Regions from separate parts of the Sphingosinicella sp. genome, predicted to be linked through region 2. Evidence: predicted binding sites of a transcription regulator. Region 2 holds the regulator's gene; the other holds the start of a gene.
What was found. Region 2 encodes LexA, which represses DNA repair genes until DNA is damaged. Its sites were predicted from a motif close to GTTCCNCNCTTGTTCT; they were not measured.

Region 1: a site for LexA is predicted at 5,540-5,555, ahead of radA (DNA repair protein RadA). Genes of this name have one in related genera too.

What each region holds. Positions count from the first base shown of each region.
Region 1 is NZ_JAYRYK010000001.1:1,125,401-1,132,630, reverse strand. It holds gene ACE3TJ_RS05315 (LysR family transcriptional regulator) at 1-33, shown strand, start outside; gene ACE3TJ_RS05310 (monovalent cation:proton antiporter-2 (CPA2) family protein) at 35-1,849, opposite strand; gene ACE3TJ_RS05305 (isoprenylcysteine carboxylmethyltransferase family protein) at 1,929-2,402, shown strand; gene ACE3TJ_RS05300 (iron-sulfur cluster assembly scaffold protein) at 2,386-2,823, opposite strand; gene ACE3TJ_RS05295 (ABC transporter ATP-binding protein) at 2,853-3,611, opposite strand; gene ACE3TJ_RS05290 (MlaE family ABC transporter permease) at 3,608-4,393, opposite strand; gene alr (alanine racemase) at 4,390-5,412, opposite strand; gene radA (DNA repair protein RadA) at 5,572-6,957, shown strand; gene ACE3TJ_RS05275 (CvpA family protein) at 6,975-7,230, shown strand, end outside.
Region 2 is NZ_JAYRYK010000001.1:114,330-121,559, reverse strand. It holds gene trpE (anthranilate synthase component I) at 1-1,327, shown strand, start outside; gene ACE3TJ_RS00625 (aminodeoxychorismate/anthranilate synthase component II) at 1,367-1,960, shown strand; gene trpD (anthranilate phosphoribosyltransferase) at 1,957-2,946, shown strand; gene trpC (indole-3-glycerol phosphate synthase TrpC) at 2,943-3,737, shown strand; gene moaC (cyclic pyranopterin monophosphate synthase MoaC) at 3,741-4,217, shown strand; gene glp (gephyrin-like molybdotransferase Glp) at 4,211-5,401, shown strand; gene lexA (transcriptional repressor LexA) at 5,476-6,135, shown strand; gene ACE3TJ_RS00595 (ComEC/Rec2 family competence protein) at 6,139-7,230, opposite strand, start outside.

The sequences.
Region 1 (7,230 bases), 1.0 Mb from region 2:
GTTGTCGCGCGGCGGCGGGACGTGCTCTTGTAGCCTACGCGCTGCGTTCCGGGACGGCCTCGTCGTCGATATCCTGCGGGATCTCGCCGAGGCCTTCGTTCGCAGGCAGCGGATAGGTGCCGTAGGTGAGATCGAGGCCGGCGCGCAGGTCGCCGCTGGCGATCTGGAGGGCGAGGCGTTCGCTGTCGCGCTGGCGGTATTCCGTTTCGATCCGGTCGATGGCTTCGTCGTCAACGTCCGCGGCCTTGAGCGCCGCGCGGCCCATCATCACGGCGCTTTCATGCACCTCGCGCACCACCGCGTCGCAGTCCGCGTTCACGAGCTGGATGACGTGCCGACGATCGAAGGCGCGGATCAGCACCTTCAGGTTCGGAAAAGCCCGGCGCACGGCGCCCAGCATCTCGTTCGTCATCTGGTGGCCGTCGTTGCAGTAGATGAGAAGCTGCGCTTCCTCCGCGCCCGCAATGCGCAGCACGTCGAGGCGGGTGCCGTCTCCGTAATAGACCTTCTGGCCGAAGCGGCCCGAAAGCTCGATCTGCCCAGGCTTGCGGTCGATGAGTGTGACCGGGATGCCGCGTGCGGCGAGAAGCTGGTTCACCGTCTGGCCGAAGCGGCCGTAGCCGACGATGATCGCGGGTGCGTTCTCGGCCTTTTCCGGGCCTTCGACGTCATGGTCCTCGCTTTCGCGCTCAACGAGCCTGTCGACGCCGGCGATGAGGAGCGGGGTCAGCGCCATCGAGACGGTGACGGCGGCTGCGAACAGGCTGGAGGCTTCGGAGGCAAGCAGAAGCCCGCTTTCGGCCGCTGTCAGCACGACAAAGGCGAACTCGCCGCCCTGCGCGAGATGGACACCGGTGAGCGCCGCATCCCGCCAGTTCGAGCCGAACAGGCGCGCGAGGATGGCGATCACCGCAAATTTCACGCCGAGCAGGATGGTGACGTAGAGGAGGATGCGGCCGGGCTGCTGCAGGATGATCGACAGGTCGAGCATCATGCCCACGGCCATGAAGAACAGGCCGAGCAGAAGCCCGCGGAACGGATCGATATCCGCCTCCACCTCGTGCCGGTAGGGGCTGTCTGCCAGCATCACGCCCGCGATGAAGGCGCCGAGCGCCATCGAAAGCCCGAAGCTCGCCATCAGGAACGCGGAACCGACGACCATCAGCAGCGCGCCGATCACGAACACCTCGCGCGTGCCCGTCTGCGCGATCAGGCGGAACAGCGGGTTCACGAGGAAACGACCGGCAAGCACCAGCGCGCCGATCGCGACGAGCGACTTCCAGACGAGTTCCCAGCCTTCCGGCGCCTCGGCGACCGGCGTGCGGGAAAGGGCGGTCGTCACGATCAGCAGCGGGACGATCGCGAGGTCCTGCATCAGGTGGATCGAGATGATGCGCGTGCCGAGCGGCGTGTTGATTTTGCCCTGATCGCGCAGGATCTGCACGTCGAGCGCGGTGGAGGACAGCGCTAATGCGAGGCCGATGACGAGCGCGGCCTGCCATGTGAATTCGGTCGTGACGAGCAGCGCGCCGGTGATCGCGAACCCGCAGAGCAACACCTGCGCGCTGCCCAGCCCGAAGATGTCGTAGCGCAGATCCCATAGCCGCTTCGGGCGCAGCTCGAGGCCGATCACGAACAGCAGCAGCACGACGCCGAACTCGGCGAAGCCGAGTGTCGCTTCAGGATCGGTGACGAGGCCGAGCAGATGCGGGCCGATGATCATGCCCGCGACGAGGTAGCCGAGTACAGCGCCAAGCTTCAGCCGGTGGAACAGCGGCACCACCGCGACCGCTGCCGCAAGATACACCACACCGTCCCGAAGCAGGGTCGAATCGCCGCCAACCGCCATCAGCGCGCGGCCCGATTTGCGATGCGCGAGACAGGCCGATAGATAGGAAGAGAGCGAAACGGAGGCATCGGCACCGGTTATGAAGATCGACGAGGACAGCCCACAGGTACGCTTCCCGCCGCCGTTCGTCTACGCCGGGATGCTGCTTCTGGGGCTGGGAATCGGGCGGCTGCTCGGGGACCCGCCGATCGGGCTCGACATCAAGGCGGCGAGCATTGCCGGCATGATTCTGGCCATCGCGGGGCTCGGCCTCATCTCCGCAGCGCTGCTGCGTTTCCGCCGGGCGGGCACGCATCCCGAGCCGTGGCGGCAAACGACGGCGTTCGTGGCGAGCGGCGTCTACCGCTGGACGCGGAACCCGATGTACCTCGGCATGGCGCTGATCTTCGCCGGGCTCGCGCTCATCTTCGACAGTCTTGCGACGCTGCTGTTGCTGCCCTTCGTGGTGATCCTGATCGACCGGCAGGTAATCGCGCGCGAGGAGCGCTATCTCGAAGCGAAGTTCGGCGACGAATACCGCGCCTACAAGGAAAAGGTCAGGCGCTGGCTGTAACCGCCGCGTCCTCCGCCGCGCTTGCCGCCGCGTCGAAGGCGAGAAGGATGGAGGGGTGGCGGGCCTTGTAGGCCTGCGCGGGGCGGAAGATTTCGAGGTCCGGCCAGCCTGCCGGGACATCGCCTTCACCTTTCAGGAACGCGGCGAGCGCAGTATGGGCATTACGAAGCTCTGACGCGGACTTGCCGATGACACCGCTGCCGAGGATCGAGGCTGAGGCCTGCCCGAGCGCGCAGGCGCGTACCTCCTGCCCGAATGCCGTGATGCGGCCCGCGTCGTCGAGATCGACGTCGGCAGTGACACGGCTGCCGCAGATCGGCGAGACCTTCCGGCTCGTGCCTTGCGGCGCGGCGAGGCGCGCCTGGTGCGGGATCGTGGCGGCGAGGCGCAGGATCGCGGTGTTGTAGAGGGGTTCGGACATCGCGGCCGATATAGGGCGGCGGGCGGCGTCTAACCAGCCTCGCCGTCTTCGGCGCGACCGTGGACGAAGCGGTCGACATAGTCGTTGCCGCTGTTTTCGAGGTCGGCGACCTTGCCTTCCCAGTGAATGCGCCCGTCCTTCAGCATGGCGACGCGGTCGGCGATGCGGCGGACGCTCGCCATATCGTGCGTGATGGTGACGGCGGTGACGCCGAGATCGGTAACGAGGCTGCGGATCAGGCGGTTGATGGTGTCGGCGCGAATGGGATCTAGACCCGTGGTCGGCTCATCGAAAAAGATGATCTCCGGCTCTGCGGCGATGGCGCGGGCGAGCGCGACGCGCTTCTGCATCCCGCCCGAAAGCTCGGATGGCTTCAAATCCGCGACCGGCGCATCGAGGCCGACCTTCGCGAGCAGCTCGACCGCCTTCGCGTGCATCGCTTTCGCGTTCGTCGCGCGGCCGCGCGTCAGCCCGAAGGTGATGTTGCGCCATACGGGCAGCGAATCGAACAGCGCGCCGCCCTGGAACAACATGCCGATGCGGTTCCTAAGCTCGGTGCGCTCGGCACGCGAGGCAGCGGCGAGGTCGACGCCGTCCAGCCGGATCGTGCCGCCGTCGATGGGCAGGATGCCGAGCACGCATTTCAGCATAACCGATTTGCCCGTACCCGAACCGCCGATGACAACGAGCGATTCGCCCGGCGTGACGTTGAGATCGATATGATCGAGCACGACCTTCGGCCCGAACGCCTTGCGGACCCCGATGAGTTCGATGCTGCCGCCCTTCATGTGCCGAACACCAGCACGGTGATGATGAGGTTCGCGAGCAGGATGAGCACGAACGCGCTAACGACGGCGTTCGTCGTCGAGCGGCCGACACCTGCCGCGCCGCCCATGCTGCGGAAGCCGTGGTAGCAGCCCATCATCGCGATGATGAAACCGAACACGGCGGCCTTCACGAGGCTCGACGAGACGTCGTCCCATTCGAGGTACTGGCGCGTCGTGGCGAGGTAGGACGTGACGTTGAAGCCGAGGCGCTGCGTGCCGATGAGGAAGCCGCCCATCACCCCGAGCGCGTTCGAGACGAGCACCAGCAGCGGCAGCACGATCACGGCGGCAACGAGGCGCGGCGCGATCAGATACTGGAACGGGTCCGTGCGCAGCGTCGTCAGTGCATCGATCTGTTCGGTGACGCGCATCGTGCCGAGTTCCGCCGCCATCGCGGAGGAGACGCGGCCCGCCACCATCAGCCCGCCGAGCACGGGGCCGAGCTCGCGCACGATGGCGATGACGGTGACGGCGGGCACGGTGCTTTCCGCGTTGAAGCGGCTGCCGCCGACGAAAATCTGCTGCGCGAGCGCCGCGCCGGTGAACACGGCGGTGAGGCCGACGACCGGCAGCGAGAACCAGCCGATGATCAGCATCTGCTCGATGAGACGGCCGAAATAATACGGCGGACGCACCGCAGCGCCGAGTGCGCGCAGCGTGAACAGCGCGACCCGGCCGATGCTGGCGAGCGCGCCGAGCGTGGCGCGGCCCGGGTGGGCGAAGAAGGTGACGAGTGCGTTCATGTGTAGACGCGCTCATAGCGGGCGCCGAGCCCAGTCAGCAACTCATACTCGGAAAGCCCGGACTGCGCGGCGGCTTCGGCGAGGTTGTAAGTGATGTCCACCCAGTCTCCCGGCGCCACCGCAGGAGTGTCTGTGATGTCGATGATGATCATGTCCATCGAAACGCGCCCCACGACCGGTGCGCGCTTGCCGCCGACAAGGGCCGCGCCCGTGTTGGAAAAGCCCCGCAGATAGCCGTCCGCATAGCCGATGTTGAGCACGGCGAGGCGGCTGTCGCGCGGCGCCGTCCACGTCGCGCCGTAGCCCGCGGCGTCGCCGGCGGGCACGTCGCGGCACTGGATGACGCGCGCTGAGGGAAACACAACCTGGTGTAGGCCCGCGCTGCCGCCATAAAGCCCGATCCCGGGGCGCACATGGCCGAAGGCGTAGTCGTGGCCGAGGAAGATGCCCGCAGTGTTCGCGAGCGCGCCGCGGATGCCGAGTGCCACGACCACCGCTTCAAAGCGATCGCGCTGCAGCCCGTTCAGCGGATGCTCCGGCGTGTCGGCGCAGGCGAGGTGAGAGTGAACAGTGTCCACATCCATCCCCGCGAACATCTCGGTGCAGAATCCGCGCCAATCGAAGCCGAGGCGGTTCATGCCGGTGTCCACCATGATGTCGCAGCGCCGGCCCTGGCCGTGCGCGCGCCAGAGCGCCACCTGCTCGGGGCTGCTGAGCACCGGGTCCGCATCGATGGAGAGCACGGCAGGGAGATCGGCGATATCGATGCCGTGCAGAACCTTCACGCGCAGGTCCGCTGGGTGCCCCGCAAGGGCTGCGGCCTCTTGCCAGTTGGAGACGTAAAACGTCCGGCAGCCCTCCGCATAGAGCCGGTTCACAACGGCCTTCGCGCCGAGGCCGTAGCCGTTCGCCTTCACGGCCGCGCCCGTCTCCACGCCCGCGAGTGCGCGGAGCTGCCGCCAGTTGGCGGCAAGGGCGTCGAGGTCGATGCGGAGGCGGAGAGGGGACGGCGGGATCATGTGTGAGGACGGATAGCCGTGCAGCACCTGATGCGCAAATGCCTGTTGGGGGTTGGCGGGTATCCCCTCTCCGCAACCCTCTCCCCGGCGGGGAGAGGGAGTTGTGTTTGGCTGGTGGGGTCGTTATGTTCTTTTTATGTTCTTGATCTTGGGTGATGAATGGCGCGGCTGAAAACCCAGTTTGTCTGTCAGGCGTGCGGCGCGGTGAGCCCGCGCTGGGCGGGGCAGTGCGGCGAGTGCAAGGAATGGAACAGCATCGTCGAGGATGCGGGCGCGGTGGTGACGCCGTTCTCGGCGAAGCAGTCGCTTTCGCGCGGCGGTGCGGCGTTCCGCCTGCAATCGCTGGATGAGGACACGCCGCTGCCGCCGCGGCTGCCGACGGGTATTGCCGAACTCGACCGCACGCTCGGCGGCGGCGTGGTGCCGGGCAGCGCGATCCTGATCGGCGGCGATCCGGGCATCGGCAAATCGACTCTGCTGCTGCAGGTCGCGGGCAAGATGGCGATGGCGGGGAAGCGCATCGTCTACCTCTCGGGCGAGGAGGCGGCGGACCAGGTGCGGCTGCGCGCGCAGCGGCTCGGGCTCGGCAAGGCCGACGTGGCGCTCGCCAGCGTCACCTCGGTGCGCGATATCCTGACGACGCTCGCCGAAAACCCGGTGCCCGATCTGCTGGTCATCGATTCGATCCAGACGATGCATTCGGACATGCTGGAGGGCGCGCCGGGAACGGTGAGCCAGGTGCGCGCCGCCGCGCAGGAACTGATCCGCTACGCGAAGTCCGAAGGCGCGGCGGTGGTGCTTGTCGGCCATGTGACGAAGGACGGGCAGATCGCGGGGCCGCGCGTGCTCGAGCACATGGTCGATACCGTGCTCTATTTCGAGGGCGAGCGCTCGCACCAGTACCGCATCCTGCGCGCCGTGAAGAACCGCTTCGGCGGCACCGACGAGATCGGTGTGTTCGCGATGGGCGCGCTCGGCCTCGAAGAGGTCTCGAACCCGTCGTCGCTGTTCCTCACGCAGCGCGAGGCGCCGGTGCCGGGATCGGTGGTGTTCCCCGCGATCGAGGGCACGCGGCCGGTGATGGTGGAGGTGCAGGCGCTCGTCGTGCGACTGCCTTCGGGCGCGACGCCGCGCCGCGCGGTCGTCGGCTGGGATTCGGGACGGCTCGCGATGATCCTTGCGGTGCTGGAGGCGCGCTGCGGGCTCAATTTCTCGACGTGCGAGGTCTATCTCAACATCGCGGGAGGCCTGCGCGTTTCCGATCCGGCCGCGGACCTTGCCGTTGCCGCAGCGCTCGCCTCGGCGATGGCGGAGCGGCCGATCCGGCTCGATACGGTGGCACTCGGCGAGATCGCGCTTTCAGGCGAGGTCCGCGCCGCGCCGCACCTCGGGCTCCGCCTCAAGGAAGCGCAGAAGCTCGGCTTCGAACGCGCCTTCCTGCCGGGCGGCGCGACCGCCAAGGGAGACGGCGTGCCCAATGGCATGAAAGCCACAGGCTTCAAACATTTGTCGGGGCTTGTTGACCACCTCTGCGGCTCCGATTAGGGCCGCGAAATATGGACATGACCGGGTTCGACATCGTCGTTCTGCTCATCGTGGGCGCGCTTGCCGCGCTTGGCGCGATCCGGGGCTTTGTCACCGAAATTCTCACGCTGCTCGCATGGGTCGCGGCGGTCGTGGCGCTCGAGCTGTTCTACCCGGCTGGCAAGCTGATCGCGGCGGGAATGGTGGGCAGCGAGGTCGCAGCGGCGGCGATCGCCTTCGTCGTCATCTTCTTCGGGACTTTCTTCCTGTTCCGCTTCGTCGGGCGGCTGCTCG
Region 2 (7,230 bases):
TTCGCTGCTCGGCTTCGCGCCCGACCTCGTGTTCCGTGTTCGCGGTCGGCAGGCGGAGGTCAACACCCGCTTCGCCTCCACGCCTGATGCGTTCACGCCCTTGGACGCCGCGCCGCTCGATGCGCTGCGCGATCTCGTTGCCGCGTGCCGGATGGACTTGCCTGCGGATTTGCCGCCCGCCTTCGCCTGCCTCGTCGGCTACATGGGCTATGAAACGATCGGGCTCGTGGAACCGGTGCCGACACCAGAGAACGATCCGCTCGAGCTTCCCGACATGCTGTTCGTGCGCCCATCGCTGCTGATGGCGTTCGATCGGCTGAAGGACGAGCTTTTCATTGCCGCGCCGGTGTTCCCCGGCGCTCTTTCGGCAAGCGAGGCGCTCGCAGCGGCGATCGAACGGATCGAGACCGCCGAGGCGCGGCTTGCAGGCGCATTGCCGCAGACTGCTCGCGAAACCGCCCTGCCCGCCGCTGCCGATGTGACGCACCACACCGACCCGGCGCGCTATGCCGAAATGGTGCGGCGCGCGCAGGACTATATCGTTGCAGGCGATATCTTTCAGGTGGTGCTGGCGCAGCGCTTCTCGATCCCGTTCGCGCTGCCGCCGTTCAGCCTCTACCGCTCGCTGCGGCGCATCAACCCTTCGCCGTTCCTCTACATGCTCGACCTGCCGGGCTTCGCGCTGATCGGTTCCAGTCCCGAAATCCTCGTGCGCGTGCGCGAAGGCGAAGTGACGGTGCGCCCGATCGCGGGCACCCGCCCGCGCGGCGCGAACGCCGTGGAAGACGCTGCGAACCGCGACAGCCTGCTCGCCGATCCCAAGGAGCTTGCCGAGCACCTGATGCTGCTCGACCTCGGCCGCAACGATGTCGGCCGCGTGGCGTCGGAAGGCAGCGTTTCGGTGACGGAGCGCAACACGGTGGAGTTCTACAGCCACGTGATGCACATCGTTTCCAACGTGCGCGGCGACCTTGCGAAGGACAAGGACGCCATCGACGCGCTGATGGCGGGCTTCCCGGCAGGTACGGTCTCGGGGGCGCCGAAGGTGCGCGCGATGCAGATCATCGCCGAGTTGGAGGCCGAGAAGCGCGGCGCCTATGCGGGCGGGGTCGGCTATTTCTCGCCCGACGGATCGATGGACAGCTGCATCGTGCTGCGGACCGCCGTGGTGAAGGACGGCACCATGCACATTCAGGCAGGCGCAGGCATCGTGGCGGACTCAACCCCCGCTTACGAGCAGCGCGAGTGCGAGGCCAAGTCCGGCGCGCTGATCGCCGCCGCGCGGGACGCCATCACCCGCGCCGGAGAGTCGGGATACGGGCAATAACTTGCCCTCCCCGCGTCCCTTGATTAGGGCGGTCGCGCCATGATCCTCGTCATCGACAATTACGACAGCTTCACCTGGAACCTCGTCCACTACCTGATGGAGTTGGGCGCGGAGGTGGAGGTGGTACGCAACGATGCGATATCCGCTGGACAGGCGCTTTCGAGCGGGGCGAGCGCGTTCCTGATCTCGCCCGGCCCCTGCACGCCGAACGAGGCTGGGATCAGCCTCGATATGGTCGCCGCGTGCGCCGATGCCGGAAAGCCGCTGCTCGGCGTCTGCCTCGGCCATCAGGCGATCGGCCAGCACTTCGGCGGTAAGGTGGTGCGCGGGCACCTGATGCACGGCAAGACATCGCCCGTGAGCCACGACGGGACCGGGCTGTTTGCGGGCATCCCCTCGCCCTTCACGGCGACGCGCTATCATTCGCTGATCGTGGAAGACATTCCAGAAAGCCTGATCGTGAATGCGTGGTCGGACGACGAGGCGGTGATGGGGTTCCGTCATGCGCGCCTGCCGATCCACAGCGTGCAGTTCCACCCGGAGAGCATCGCAACCGAGCATGGCCACGACATGCTCGCAAATTTCCTGCGGATCGCCGGGATGACTCCGCGACCGCGCGACATTGCCCAGTGAGACACCTGCCCGCCACCGGAGCACCGCTTGGCGAGGCGGAGGCGCGCGCGGCATTTGACGCCATTCTGAACGCCGATGTCGAGGACGCGGAGATCGCGCGCTTCCTGACCGGACTGGCCGAGCGCGGCGAGACCGTCGACGAGCTTGTCGCGGCGGCGAGCGTGCTGCGAAGCCGGATGCGGCCCGTGACGGCGCCCGAAGGCGCGATCGATGTGTGCGGCACGGGCGGCGACGGCGCGCATACGCTCAACATCTCGACCGCGGTCGCCATCGTCGTTGCCTCGTGCGGCGTGCCGGTCGCCAAGCACGGCAACCGCGCGGCGTCTTCGAAATCTGGCGCTGCGGATGTGCTGACCGCGCTTGGGCTCGACCTCGATCTTGCCTCCGACACGGTGGAGCGATCGCTCGCCGAGATCGGCATCGGCTTTCTGTTCGCTGCGAAACACCACCCGGTGATGGCGCGCGTCGCGGGCGTGCGGCGCGCGATCGGGCGACGGACGATCTTCAACATGATCGGCCCGCTTGCGAATCCGGCTGGTGTGAAACGGCAGCTCGTGGGCGTGCCGGGGCAGCAATGGCTGCTCTCCATCGCCGGGGCGCTGCAGCGGCTGGGCGCTGATGCCGCCATGGTGGTGCATGGCAGCGACGGACTCGATGAACTGACCGTCACCGGGCCGACGGCCTGCACGCGGCTGATCGCGGGGCGCCTCGAAACCGAAGAGGTGTCGCCCGAGGCGGCAGGACTCGCGCGGCACGAACCCGAAGCGATCCGGGGCGGTACGCCCGAGGAGAATGCGGCGGCGATGCTGCGGCTTCTGGAAGGCGCACGCGGCGGCTACCGCGACATCGTCTGCCTGAACGCGGCGGGCGCCCTGATCGTCGCGGGCAAGGCGGATGATTGGGCCGCTGGTGCGGCGATGGCAGCAGCAGCGCTCGACGACGGGCGCGCCCGGGCGCTGCTCGAACGCTGGAAGGCTTTTCGATGAGCGACGTGCTGGCGGAAATCTGCGACCACAAGCGCGGCGTCGTCGCGGCGCGGAAGGCCGCGCGGCCGATCGACGAGATCGATGCAGCAGCGCGCATCGCGGATGCCCCGCGCGGCTTCAAGGCGGCGCTCGATGCGGCGAAGCGCGAAAGCCGCTTCGGCCTTATCGCCGAGATCAAGAAGGCATCGCCGAGCAAGGGACTGATCCGCGCGGACTTCGACCCGCCGGCGCTGGCGCGCGCCTACCGTGCGGGAGGGGCTTCGTGCCTTTCGGTGCTGACCGAGGAGCACTGGTTCCAGGGCAGCGACGACAAGCTGATCGCGGCGCGCGGGGCCGTCCCGCTGCCGGTGCTGCGCAAGGACTTCATGGTCGATCCCTATCAGGTGGCGGAAGCGCGGGCGATCGGAGCGGATGCGATCCTTATCATCGTTGCGGCGATCGACATCGGTCTTGCGAAGGAACTGGAAGCGGCGGCGTTCGGCTGGGGGATGGATGTTCTTGTCGAGGTGCATGATGCAGACGAGCGAGACGCTGCGCTTGCGCACCTGAAATCGCGGCTTCTGGGCGTGAACAATCGCAATCTCAAAACATTGCATGTCGATATTGAAACATCGGCTGAGCTGGCCGGTGGCGTGCCGGCGGACTATACGCTCGTCGGCGAAAGCGGGCTGCGCACACGCGCGGACCTCGACCGACTGGCCGCCTTCGGCATCAACAGCTTCCTTGTGGGGGAATCGCTGATGGCGCAGGATGACGTCACCGCCGCGACGAAACGGCTGCTGGAGGGCTGATTCATGGCACTCACCCACCTCGACGAGGCCGGCAAGGCCCGCATGGTCGACATCTCCGGCAAGGCGGTGACCGCGCGCACGGCGATCGCCGAAGGGCATATCACCATGTCCGCACAGGCGCTCGCGGCCGTCCGCAGCGCAAACGCGGCGAAGGGGGACGTGCTCGCCGTGGCGCGCATCGCGGGGATCACCGCGGCGAAAAAGACCGCCGATCTCATTCCGCTCTGCCATCCGCTGCCGCTTACGAGCGTTGCGGTGGATTTCACGCTGGAGAACGGCGGCGTGCGCGTGGAGGCGACAGCTTCGACGACGTGGGGCACGGGTGTTGAAATGGAAGCGATGACAGCGGCTTCCGTTGCGCTGCTGACGATCTACGACATGGTGAAAGCCGTGGACAAGGCGATGGTTATTTCGGGCGTGCGCCTGCTGAAGAAGACCGGGGGCAAATCCGGCGACTGGACCTTCCCCGGCACATGCTGAGCTACGAGGACGCGCTGGCGCGGCTGCTGGCAGCCTCGGCGCCTGTCTCCCCGATGGACGTTTCGCTCGCCGAGGCTGCCGGCCTGACGCTTGCCGCAGACCTCGCCGCAAGGCTGACGCAGCCGCCCTTCCCGGCCTCCGCGATGGACGGCTACGCGGTCCGCTGGGCCGATATGCCGGGGCCTTGGCGCGTCGTCGGTGAAAGCGCGGCAGGCCGCGGCTTTGCTGGAAAGGTTGGCGCGGGCGAAGCGGCCCGCATCTTCACGGGCGCGCCCTTGCCCGAAGGCGCCGACACGGTGATCGTTCAGGAAGAGGTGCGCCGTGAAGGTGACCTGCTGACGCTGACGGGCGACGGCCCGCCACACACGGGCGCGCACATCCGCAAGGCGGGCAAGGATTTCAGTACTGGCGAACGGCTGATCGTAGCGGGAACGCGGCTTAGCCCGCAGCATCTCGGCCTTGCCGCCGCATCGGGGCACGGCAGCCTTGCGATACGGCGCCCGCGCGTCGCGATCATCGCGACGGGAGACGAGTTGGTGCCGCCGGGCGAGGTGCCGCAGGCGGACCAGATCGTCAGCTCGAACGGCGTGATGCTGGCGGCGCTGTTTCGCGCGGCGGGCGCAGAAGCCTGCGACCTCGGCATCTTCCCCGACAATCTTGACGCCATCGGCAAGGGGCTGAAGGCCGCAAGCGATGCCGACCTCGTCGTCACCATCGGCGGCGCCTCGGTCGGCGACCACGATCTGGTGCAGGCGGCGCTACAAGACGCTGGTGCGGCGCTCGATTTCTGGAAAGTCGCGATCAAGCCGGGCAAGCCGCTGATCGCCGGGTCGCTTGGGCGCGCGCGCGTGCTCGGGCTGCCGGGAAACCCGGTCTCCGCCTTCGTCTGCGCCGTGCTGTTCGCGCTGCCGATGCTCGCGCGCATGGCGAGACGCACGAACACCGACCCGACGATCACGGCGCGGCTGCTCGCCCCCCTGCCCGCGAACGGCAACCGCCGCGATCACCTGCGCGCGCGGCTGACGGCGGACGGCGTGCGCGCGTTCGATGCACAGGATTCCTCCATGCTGGGCGTGCTCGCCGGTGCGAACGCGCTCATCATCCGCCCCGTGGGCGCTCCCGCAGCGGCAGCGGGGGCTGATGTTCCCGTGCTCGCGCTTGACAGGATTTTCGTCACCCCCTAAATGTTCTCTATTCGTTCACGAAAAGTGGAACATCTTGTGGAACGAGTCGCGAAACACGGAAGGGCGGACCGGACATGCTGACACGCAAGCAACACGAACTGCTGATGTTCATCAACGATCGGCTGCAGGCCGGCGGCGTCTCACCCTCATTCGAGGAAATGAAGGAAGCGCTCGACCTCAAATCGAAGTCCGGCGTGCACCGGCTGGTGAACGCGCTCGAGGAGCGGCAGTTCATCCGACGCTTGGCGAACCGCGCACGCGCGCTCGAAGTGCTGCGCCTCCCCGAAACCGGCACGACGGCGAAGGCCCCTGCCCGGCAGACGCCGATCATCGCGGCGGCGAACGATGACGTCATCGAGCTTCCACTGCACGGCAAGATCGCCGCGGGTATGCCGATCGAAGCGCTGCAAAGCGATCGTACGCTTTCCGTGCCCGCCGCGCTCCTCGGCGGTGCGGGCGATCATTTCGCGCTGGAGGTTTCCGGCGACTCCATGATCGAGGCGGGCATCCTCGACGGCGATTATGCCCTCGTCCAGAAATGCGACACGGCACGTGACGGCGAGATCGTCGTGGCGCTGGTCGATGAAGACGAGGCAACGCTCAAGTATCTCCGCCGCGACAAGGGCGAAATCCGCCTCGACCCCGCGAACAGCGCCTACACCGCGCAGCGCTATGCACCGAACCGGGTGCGCGTCCAGGGCAAGCTCGTAGGGCTGCTGCGCAGGTATAACTAAGGATTATTTGACGTCAGACGGAAGACGGCTTGCCCAGGGATGCGAGCCGTCCTCCGCGGCGACACTGCGGATGCGCGGCCCATCGAGCCAGATCGACAGCGCACCGGTTTCTGCGAGCTTTGCACGGTCGAGCTTCAGCCAGCGCGGAGCGCACCAATATGGCAGGCGGCGGTCGCTGACGACGATGTCGGCGGCGGCGCAGGCGGGTTCGAATGCAGCACGATCGATGAGAAGGCCGGAACGCGTAGCGAGCAGCGTCCATGCACGGCCGCCCGCCGTGACACGGGCAGTGCAGGCGTCAGGCGTGCAGCGCGCGTCCGGCAGTGTTTCGAGATTGCTGCTCGCGGCTTCTCCCGCCGCGTCCGCCCACATCGAGCGCACGTAATCTCCGGCGCGTGTGCGGAGGAGCGCGACTTTGCCGTCCCGCACCACGGCGAGGTGCTTGCCCTCCCCATCGACGATGAGGTCGGGCGGCTGCGCCGTCGCCATACCCACGGTGCCGATTGCGAGCGGTAACAGCGCGAGCCACCGGCGACGCGTCTGCCAGAGGCAGAACCAGACGCCGGCGAGCATCAGTATGGCGAATGCCCAGTCCGGCGCGGCCGGGAGCCGCGAGACAGCGCCGGGCGTCGCCGCAGTGATCTCCGCGATGTGGATGAGGATGTGGAGCGCATGGCCGAGCAGCCAATCGACCGGCGCGGCGAGCCCGATCGCGCCGAGAAACACCGACAGGCCGAGCAGCGGCAGGATCACGAAGCTGGTGTAGGGAATCGCGGCGAGGTTCGCGGCGACGCCGTAGAGCCCCATTTGGTTGAAATGGAAGAAGGCGATTGGGGCGAGCGCGAACTCGGCAGCGATGCCGGTGGCGAGGAGCGCGAGAACACCGTGCCACAGGCGTTCTGCGCGGCCTGCCTCCTTTCCCGCATTGAAGCGGCGCGCGAGCGGCGATTCATAAAGCGCGACGATCGCGGTGACGGCGGCAAAGCTGAGCTGGAAGCTGGGCCCGAGCAGGAAATCGGGGCGTACGAGCAGGATGAAGAAGGCGCCCGCAGCGACAAGGCGCAGCGAGATCGCCTCCCGCCCCAGCGCGAGCCC